Regions from separate parts of the Bradyrhizobium sp. Kon58 genome, predicted to be linked through region 3. Evidence: predicted binding sites of a transcription regulator. Region 3 holds the regulator's gene; each other region holds the start of a gene.
What was found. The regulator LexA, encoded in region 3, represses DNA repair genes until DNA is damaged. The targets are predictions, from matches to a motif close to TGTTCNNNNTGTGTTCNG.
Positions count from the first base shown of each region.

Region 1: a site for LexA is predicted at 932-949, ahead of AC0L20_RS23920 (DUF3072 domain-containing protein). Genes of this name have one in related genera too.
Region 2: a site for LexA is predicted at 1,098-1,115, ahead of AC0L20_RS08925 (YifB family Mg chelatase-like AAA ATPase). Genes of this name have one in related genera too.
Region 4: a site for LexA is predicted at 757-774, ahead of AC0L20_RS29360 (DUF3072 domain-containing protein). Genes of this name have one in related genera too.

Region 1 is NZ_JBVVOT010000015.1:153,111-155,306, reverse strand. Features, by position in the region: gene AC0L20_RS23930 (hypothetical protein) at 1-275, shown strand, start outside; gene AC0L20_RS23925 (DUF6496 domain-containing protein) at 282-596, opposite strand; gene AC0L20_RS23920 (DUF3072 domain-containing protein) at 683-895, opposite strand; gene AC0L20_RS23915 (hypothetical protein) at 1,011-1,232, shown strand; gene AC0L20_RS23910 (hypothetical protein) at 1,251-1,460, shown strand; gene AC0L20_RS23905 (hypothetical protein) at 1,550-1,798, opposite strand; gene AC0L20_RS23900 (hypothetical protein) at 1,894-2,151, opposite strand.
Region 2 is NZ_JBVVOT010000004.1:38,163-40,358, forward strand. Features, by position in the region: gene AC0L20_RS08925 (YifB family Mg chelatase-like AAA ATPase) at 1-1,039, opposite strand, end outside; gene AC0L20_RS08930 (PilZ domain-containing protein) at 1,266-1,511, shown strand; gene AC0L20_RS08935 (tetratricopeptide repeat protein) at 1,592-2,196, shown strand, end outside.
Region 3 is NZ_JBVVOT010000007.1:96,952-99,147, reverse strand. Features, by position in the region: gene AC0L20_RS14900 (hypothetical protein) at 1-259, opposite strand, end outside; gene lexA (transcriptional repressor LexA) at 724-1,425, opposite strand; gene AC0L20_RS14890 (molybdopterin molybdotransferase MoeA) at 1,601-2,196, opposite strand, start outside.
Region 4 is NZ_JBVVOT010000024.1:10,594-12,789, reverse strand. Features, by position in the region: gene AC0L20_RS29365 (acyltransferase family protein) at 1-699, shown strand, start outside; gene AC0L20_RS29360 (DUF3072 domain-containing protein) at 832-1,035, shown strand; gene AC0L20_RS29355 (hypothetical protein) at 1,176-1,406, opposite strand; gene AC0L20_RS29350 (hypothetical protein) at 1,695-1,943, opposite strand; gene AC0L20_RS29345 (hypothetical protein) at 2,092-2,196, opposite strand, start outside.

The DNA.
Region 1 (2,196 bases), on a different contig from region 3:
GCCGCTACGCGGACTCTCCCCTCAAGCCATGGTTCGACGGCCTGCGCAGTCATCTCGGTCCGTGCTGCTCGGATGCAGATGGGTTTGCCGTCGCCGATCCCGATTGGGACTCGCACAATGGACATTATCGCGTGCGGCTCGACGGCGAGTGGGTCGAGGTGCCGGACGAAGCCGTGATCACCGAGCCGAACCGGGCCGGCCGCACCATGGTGTGGCCGGTGAAGACCGCGTTCGGCGTTTCGATCCGCTGCTTCATGCCGGGCAGCATGATCTGACGGAGGTCAGCGCGACCGTTTGGAGGATTTGCGCTTCGCCGTCTTCTTCGAAGTCTTCTTGGTTTTCCTTGAAGTCTTCTTCGACGTTTTCTTCGACGTCTTCTTGGACGTCTTCCGCTTCGCGGCTTTCTTTGGGACCTTCTTGCCCTTCTTGCGCGCCTTCGACAGGCCGATCGCGATCGCCTGCTTTCGGCTCTTCACGCGTCCGCCTCGACCGCCAGGTCCGCTTTTCGCGGTACCCTTCTTGTAGCGCTTCATCTCGCCTTCGACATCGCTGCCGGAGCTGCGCGAGTAGCGGCGCTTCTTTGCCTTGCGTGCCATGCATGTTCTCCCTTGGCCTGGGAAAACAATCCGGGACAGGCATGGTTCCGAAAGCGCGCATGCACGTCCCGGATACGCGGCTTAGTCTAGAACGAATCCGCTAGCTCGATCTCCGCTTCCAGCACCTGAATGCGCCGCGCTGCCTCGCTGGAGGACAGATCCCGCGCATATTGCGCAGGTTGATACGCCTCTTCGCTCAGTCGCTTCAGCCGGAGGCCCTGCGCCCGCGTCATCTGCTCGGCGAGGAAAGTCTTAGCGGTGAGGAAAGTCTTGGCGTCGTATTTACCCTGAACCTGCATGTCGCTTCTCCCTTCTGAAATCGTGACTTGACTATATGTTCTTATTTTGTTCTAACAAGCCATGGACAACAGAATTAATGAAATTCGACGTAAAATCAGCGCCTTGAGGCTGGAAATGGCCGATATCGAAGTGTCCGTGCGCGAGCTCGTCGAGCGCGATCGCGACTGCACAGAGAAGGCCCTGGCGCAGATGGATCTGCGCCGGAAAATCAATCTGCTGATCGGCGAATGGAAGGCTGCAGGTGGCGGCGATGTCCTGCCGAATGTCCGCGACAGGATGAGCCTTCGTTCCGCGAAGGCATCAGGTAGTCCTCTGCGCGTGATCGCGCGCCGCTGAAAGCTTTGGGAGCGCATGGTGGAGGAAGACCCGGATGCGTACCGGATTCTAAAGCTGCGCGCCGAGATTCTCGAACTGGGCTCTGCCATTCGGCAGCTGCAACGCGAGGGGCTCGACGACGCCGCGGCCCAGCTCTTGATCGCGCGCAAGCGCGCACGACTCGATCATCTGGTGAGAGCTGATCCCGCCGGCGTTCATCCTGACATCCTGGGTAGCCATCGCAGCTGAAGCGTGCGCAACGCGGCCCGAGAAAGTTCGTTGGAACACCAAAGCAAAAGGCCCCGCGATCGCGGGGCCTTCATGATGTCGGGGAACACCTACTTGGTGTTGCTCATGCCGCCCTTGTTGTTCGTCATGGTGCCGCCCTGATCGGAGCCGGGACCGGAGCCGCCCTGACCGGAGGGATCAGCACCCTTGGAGGACTTGGTGTTGGCGCCTGTGGTGGTTTGCGACGATGACATCGAGGATCCGTGTTTTGCCTTGTGCGACTTGGCCTGCACGGCGAACGGTGCGGCGGCGAGGCCGGTTGCCAACATCACGGCAAGAGCGAGCTTAGTGGTCTTCATATGCGGGAACTCCCTGAGTTGAATTGACGCAGGCAGCCAACTGCCATTCGTCGCAGGAGTTCCGAACAAAGAAGTTCCGGTAAATCTCGCATCCTTCAAGATTGCTTGTCCTCTGCGAGCATGAATACGACGCCGGTCAGTGTCGCGCCGATCGCGAACGTCGTCACCAATGTGAGGGCGAAAACGACAACGGCCTGCCTGCCGCCGTTGTTCAGCAAATTGGCGACAGCTGGATTGGACAGCACGAGCACGAGGCTGAAAGCGAGCCCGAGGGCTGCGCCCATCATGGCGTGCGTCATCAGCTTGACGAGCCCGCTCGGAGAGATCAGGTCCGACGACTTTTTCGCGCGCATGGAACTCTATCCCGATCTCGCAAGCAACGCCTGCGACACGTGCCG
Region 2 (2,196 bases), on a different contig from region 3:
AGGGATTCATCGCGGCGACCAGCATGAAGCGTGCGGGATAGGTGACGCGGTGATTGGCGCGGGACACCGACACCTCGCCGTTCTCCAGCGGCTGGCGCAGCGAATCCAGCACGCGCGGATCGAATTCGGGGAGCTCGTCGAGGAACAGCACGCCCTGATGCGCGAGCGAGATCTCGCCGGGCCGTGCGCGCATGCCGCCGCCGGTGAGCGCGGCCATGCTGGCGGAATGATGCGGCGATCGGAACGGCCGCCGCGCCGTCAGCGCGCCGCCCTCGATCTCGCCGGCAACAGAAGCGATCATCGAGACCTCGAGCAACTCGCCCGGTGACAGCGGTGGCAGGATCGAGGGTAGGCGTGCCGCCAGCATCGATTTGCCGGCGCCGGGCGCGCCGATCATGAGCAGGTGATGGCCGCCGGCGGCCGCGATCTCCAGCGCCCGCTTGGCACTCTCCTGGCCCTTGATGTCGCGCAGGTCGAGCGGCGAGCTTGCTGCTTCATGCACCTTCGGCACAGGCCGCGACAGCACCTGCGTTCCCTTGAAATGGTTGGCGATCTGGATCAGCGAACTCGCGGCGATGATCTGGATGTCCGGGCTCGCCCACGCCGCTTCCGAGCCGCAAGCTGCCGGACAGATCAGCCCCTCCTCGCGCACATTGGCGCCGATCGCGGCCGGAAGGACACCGGCCACCGGCGCGATCGATCCGTCGAGGCCAAGCTCGCCCAGAACGGTGAAGCCGGTCAGCGCATCCGGCGGGATCGCGCCGATCGCCCCCATCAGCCCAAGCGCGATCGGCAGGTCATAATGGCTGCCCTCCTTGGGCAGATCGGCGGGCGCGAGATTGACGGTGATCCGCCGCGCCGGCAGCGCCAGCCCCGAGGCGATCAGCGCCGAGCGGACCCGCTCACGCGCCTCCGACACCGCCTTGTCCGGGAGACCGACGATCGCGAAGGCCGGAAGACCCGGCGCGACCTGCACCTGCACGTCGACCGCGCGGGCCTCGATCCCCTCAAAGGCGACGGTAGAAACCCGCTGAACCATGCCCGAACCAGCCTGCCCTTTTGCACAATTAGGGGTAGCAGAGCGGGCCGGTTCTTGCAAGAACAATACAGGAACATACTCAGGAGCCGGGAGGCCCTAATCGATCGTAAACACGACGAAGACACTACGCCTCGAATGCAAGCTGCTCTGCTCAGCACATCCCAACGAATGTCCGCTACTCCTAGGGGTGCGGGATGGGCCGTGGTCTAACGGGTGAACAATTCAAATGCTTGCAAATCGCCGGAGAAGCGAACGACGGATGTGCACGCGGCTCGCCAAGATTCATTTTGGCGCGGGTTCGCTGCCGCGGGACTGCACGATCACCGATATTTCGGATGGCGGCGTGAAAGTGGTGGCGGAATTCCTGGAAGTGCCGCCGCAATTCACCATCATCTTCGCGCCGGACTATTCCCGCCAGTGCCGCCTGCGCTGGCGCATCGGCTGCGAGTTCGGCGCTGAATTCACCGACTGAGCTATCGGAAGCTCCCCGCCTTAACGGGACTTTAGCGTTAATCGGTAAGCATCTCTGATCAGTCGCCGAGTGATCAGAGTATGTCCAAGCGTTTGTCCGTCGCCTCTCCTCCGGCGAGATATCTGTTTTCCGCGCTTCTGATCCTGGCCCTCGGCGGCTGTCAGACCACTGGCATCGAGGACATCACCGGCGCGCTCGGCGGAAAGTCGGACACGGCTGGCAGGGCCGACGCCAAGCCGGACGTGAAGCCGGACATGGACGCGCTGCGCGAGCGCTACCGCGCCAAGCCTGGCGATCCCAACGTCGCGCTCGAATACGGCAAGGCGTTGCGCCAGACCGGCCAGCGCGCGCAGGCGCTCGCGGTGCTGGAGCAGGCCGTGCTCGCCCATTCCAGCAACAAGGCGCTGCTCGCCGGCTACGGCCGCGCGCTCGCCGACAGCGGCAGTTTCCAGCAGGCGTTCGACGTCCTCGGCCGCGCGCATTCGCCCGAGGATCCCGACTGGCGTATCCTGTCGGCGCAGGGCGCCGCGCTCGATCAGCTCGGCCGCAACGAGGAAGCGCAGCAATATTACGCCGCCGCGCTCAAGATCGTGCCGGACGAGCCGTCGGTGCTGTCCAATCTCGGACTGTCCTACATGCTGCAGAACAATCTGCCGCGGGCAGAGGAAACGATGCGCCGGGCGCA
Region 3 (2,196 bases):
GGCGGTCGGGAACGTGCGGGTCGATCTTGCCGAACTTGCCCACGCGGGAATTGATGGTGCGCGTCCAGATCCAGCGATTGTCGTAGCGAACGTCGTCGGCGAAGGCGAGCTCCGTTCCCGGCAGCAGGCAGACGGCAACAGACGGATCGGCTGCCGAGGCGAAGCCGCGCGTCGAGGTGCCGCGGAAGCTTGTCGTGACGATCGTCTCGCCGACTTCGGCGGGGCGCGACGCGACGGCATGCAGGCTGTAGTCACACATCGGGTGCTCCTCATGCTGGGATAGCAACCCGCGTCTCTTAATCGAGGCGCAGGCCTCTATCAGAGTTGAAGCATGAACGCTCTGCTTGGTTGTGGGCAAATCTGCGGCTGCTTTCCGCGAGCCGCGATCACATTATCTTTCCCGAATTCAATAGGAACAAAGCGAGTTGCGATGCATTCGGGAGGCGCGTGCGGGAATATCGCCGGCTTGACTGCAACGGTCGAGCTTGGTCGCCGGCCGCTGTTTCCTCGAACACTTGCGCCGCGAACCAGTGCCGCTTCGTGGGCGTCGCGAGGAGCCAGCGCCGAAGGAGGGGCCGGATAGTCTGTGCAGAACCAGAAAGACTACCCAGCCGGAGCGGACGATGATCCGTTCCAATTTCTGACCGGCGATGCCGATCGGAAGCGCGCGAGGCGCCAAGCACCTCCGGCATGAAGTACTCCCGGTATCAAGGACGCCCGGTATCAGTACTTCCGGTAAAGCCCGATCAGCTTGCCCTGAATCTTCACCCGGTTGGGCGGCAGGATGCGGACCTCATAAGCCGCGTTGGCGGGCTCGAGCGCGATCGAGGCGCCGCGGCGGCGGAAGCGCTTCAGCGTCGCTTCCTCGTCGTCGATCAGCGCCACCACGATGTCGCCGGTATCGGCGCTCTCGTTGCGCTGAATCAGCGCCATGTCGCCGTCAAGGATGCCGGCCTCGACCATGGAATCACCGCGCACTTCGAGCGCGTAATGCTCGCCCGAGCCGAGCATGTCAGGCGGTACGCTGATAGTATGGCTGCGGGTCTGCAACGCCTCGATCGGCGTGCCGGCCGCGATGCGGCCCATCACCGGTACCGCGACGGGACGTTCGCCGTCGTCCGCGGGCAGGCTGGAGCTCGCACGCACCTTGCCGAGATTGCCCTCGATGACGCTCGGCGTGAAGCCGCGGCGGCTGCCGGCGGCTGCCTGGAGCTCCGGCAGCTTGATGACTTCAATCGCACGGGCGCGGTTGGGCAGGCGTCGGATGAAGCCACGCTCCTCGAGCGCCGTGATCAGGCGATGGATGCCCGACTTCGAGCGCAGATCGAGCGCATCCTTCATCTCGTCGAAGGAGGGCGGCACGCCGCTTTCCTTCAGACGTTCACTGATGAACCGCAGAAGCTCGTATTGTTTGCGCGTTAACATCTCGACCAAAGTCCCCCGGTTGATGTCGTCCGATTCCGAGACGCAGAGTTCGGCAATAAGCCGCTACATACTCGAAACAAATCATGAACGGACACTATATGTTCGATACATGTTCCGCAACTGCTTAATTTACCGTGAACAGAGCAAAGTTCGCGGAACGCGCATTGCCGGACGCTCAGACGGGGAGCCGCAACACTTCGCAAGCCGTGCCGGCTTCGGCCTTCGGCGCGAACGGTGCGCGCACGAGAAGTACCTGTGCTGCAGCGAGATTCGCAAGCAGCGAAGAGTCCTGATGGTTGACGGGAAGAACGACGCGCGTGCCATCGTCACGCTCCTCCAGATGCGCGCGCAGATAGTCCTCGCGCTGGTCGTTGGCGCCGACGTCGCGGCCGAGCACGGCGCGTTCACTGCGATGGTGAATCACCGAACGGCCCGACAGGGCGCGAATCAGCGGCACCATGAACAGGAACGCGCACACGTAGGACGACACGGGATTGCCCGGCAGGCCGATCACCTCCATTGCGCCGAGCCGCCCGTGCATCATCGGCTTGCCTGGCCGCATCGCGATCTTCCAGAACGCCATCGCAATGCCTTCGTCCCGCAGCGCCTGCTGGACCAGATCGTGGTCGCCAACCGATGCGCCGCCGGTCGTGATCAGGATGTCGGCGCCGCTCTCGCGGGCGCGGCGGATGCCGGCGGTGGTGGCGTCCAGCGTGTCGGCGGCAATCCCGAGGTCGATGGTCTCGGCGCCCTCGCTGCGGGCGAGCGCGT
Region 4 (2,196 bases), on a different contig from region 3:
CCCGCCCTCGACCTCGGAACCATCTTCGCATGGACCTATCCGAACTGGTACCTTGCGCCAGCGTGGTCGCTGGCTTTCGAACTGCACTTCTATGTCGCCGTCGCGGTCATCCTGGCGATCAAGCCGGACCGGCTGTTCGAGATCTTGTTCGCTGGATTCGGCCTGGTCATTCTGGCTCTCGTGTTCGGCCTGGAGCTCGGGATCTACTTGCATCCGCTGGTGCTGGAATTCGGTGCCGGCGTTGTCATCGCCTATCTCCAGAAAAGCGGACGATTGCACTTTTTGCACCATATCCCGGCCGTTTCCGCGGGCCTGTTCGTGGCCGGCTGGTACTGGATTTTCGTGCGCGGCGCGGCCGACCCGCAATTCGCGCGCGTCCTGACCTATGGCGTCGGCGCGGGATTGCTGATCCATGCTGTGGTCGCTGTCGAGATCGAAGGGCGATCCTTCTCACCAGTCCTGCAATGGCTCGGCAAGATTTCGTACGCGCTGTATATCGTCCATTATCCGGTGGTGAAATGGATCGCCAGCTTTGACGGACTGTGGCTTCTGTCGACCGCCGGGACAATCATCGCCGGCATCCTGCTCTCCATCGGTCTCGCCGCCGCCTTGCACGTGGCCATTGAGGCACCGATCCTCGATTGGGGGCGCAAGCTAAGTCTGATGCGCAGACGCCGATCGCTGCCGGCCGTTCCGTGATCATCTCCCGACGCTGAATCCGGGCAAGTGCGGCCCTTGCTGCGTCATGGGCCAACTACGAACAAATAAGGAACAAAATGCATCAGCCGGCATTAAACCTGAAAAGGAGAGATCGCCGTGACTGACAACAAGATGGCTGATAACACCGCGGGCAACACCCAGAAGGATCCGAAAGATTGGGTCTCCGGCGACGACCCGATGACCGGCGCCCAGGAATCCTACCTCAAGACCCTCGCCGAGCAGGCCCACAAGCCCCTCCCCAAGGAGGATCTGACCAAGGCAGAGGCGTCAGAGCTGATCGACACGATGCGGCAGAAGGCCGGGCTCGAGAAATAGACGGCTTCAGCATTTCGAAACACGAGAGATGGGCGGCGGGCGACAGGAAGGCCGCCGATCTCCGCTTTTCGCGAAGCGCCAATTTGGACCAATCATCGCCGGCGAGCGCGGTCCTCCGCGGCAGGTTCGCGACCAGGGAGCTAATCGCTTTCGACGACCCTCACAGCCAGCTCAGCGACCGCACGCCGGCCGGCCGCGACGAGGCCGTCGATCTCGCGTGTCTCGTGCTTGGCGCAGTGGATGATCCGTTCGGCGACATACCGGCGCGCGGTGTAGGCTTCCATCCCCTCAGGTATCATCTCGCTGACGCGCTCCAGCGCCCTATTCATGTGCGACAGCGTTCGTTCGTTGAACTCCTCCAGAAGCAACATCACCTGTCCTCAATCTCATAATGAATACGGCTAGTCGTGTTGGCGGGCGGACGCCTATCGAGGCATGCACTCCGTCCCGCGAGACGGGAGAGCCTGACTCCACCGATGATCTGAAGTGCCGCCAATACTGGAGAATTGCAGGCGTTCGGCTAACGCTGCATTCACAAACGTTAAGCGCGCTGCATTTCGTTGGGCACAGCCGGCTTCAATTGAGCTCACGATCCCGCAATGTCGATTCCACAACTTCAATGCCGGGATCGCGGCCTGTCCGCTTTGCCAGCCGGGCACTCATCCCGCTTTGCCTTGCTTCACGTCATGGACGATGTCACCGATGGTGCTTCCCACGACCATCGCGGCAACAACAGGCCAACCGGCGGCTACCATAAGGATGGCCCCGTAGCGCATGTCTTCGCCCGGCCGTTTATAACTGTCCCGGCCCGCGAAAAGGAGCACCGCGATCAGGCAGCCAACTGCGTATCGTCTAAACCATTTCACGACGAGAGACCTTCGTTTACGGGCATTCGTCGCCTCGAACACCGTCGTGGTTCATGATGTCGGCCGTCCGGCTCAAAGGCAGGCGAAATTTCAGACGATCACGCAGGCGCGTCCTGCGCCTTGCATGACCTGCTGCCGCTCATTTTCTTGCACACGCTGAGCAACGGCTCCGCCGCCGAGCTCAATCCTGTCACTTCGGTAGATCGCGGATTGCCAGCTTGATGACTGTGAGGACAACGAAGGCGGGGGCCCCGTAAACGATGGCATTCACGGCCCAAGTGATGGCGACGCCCAG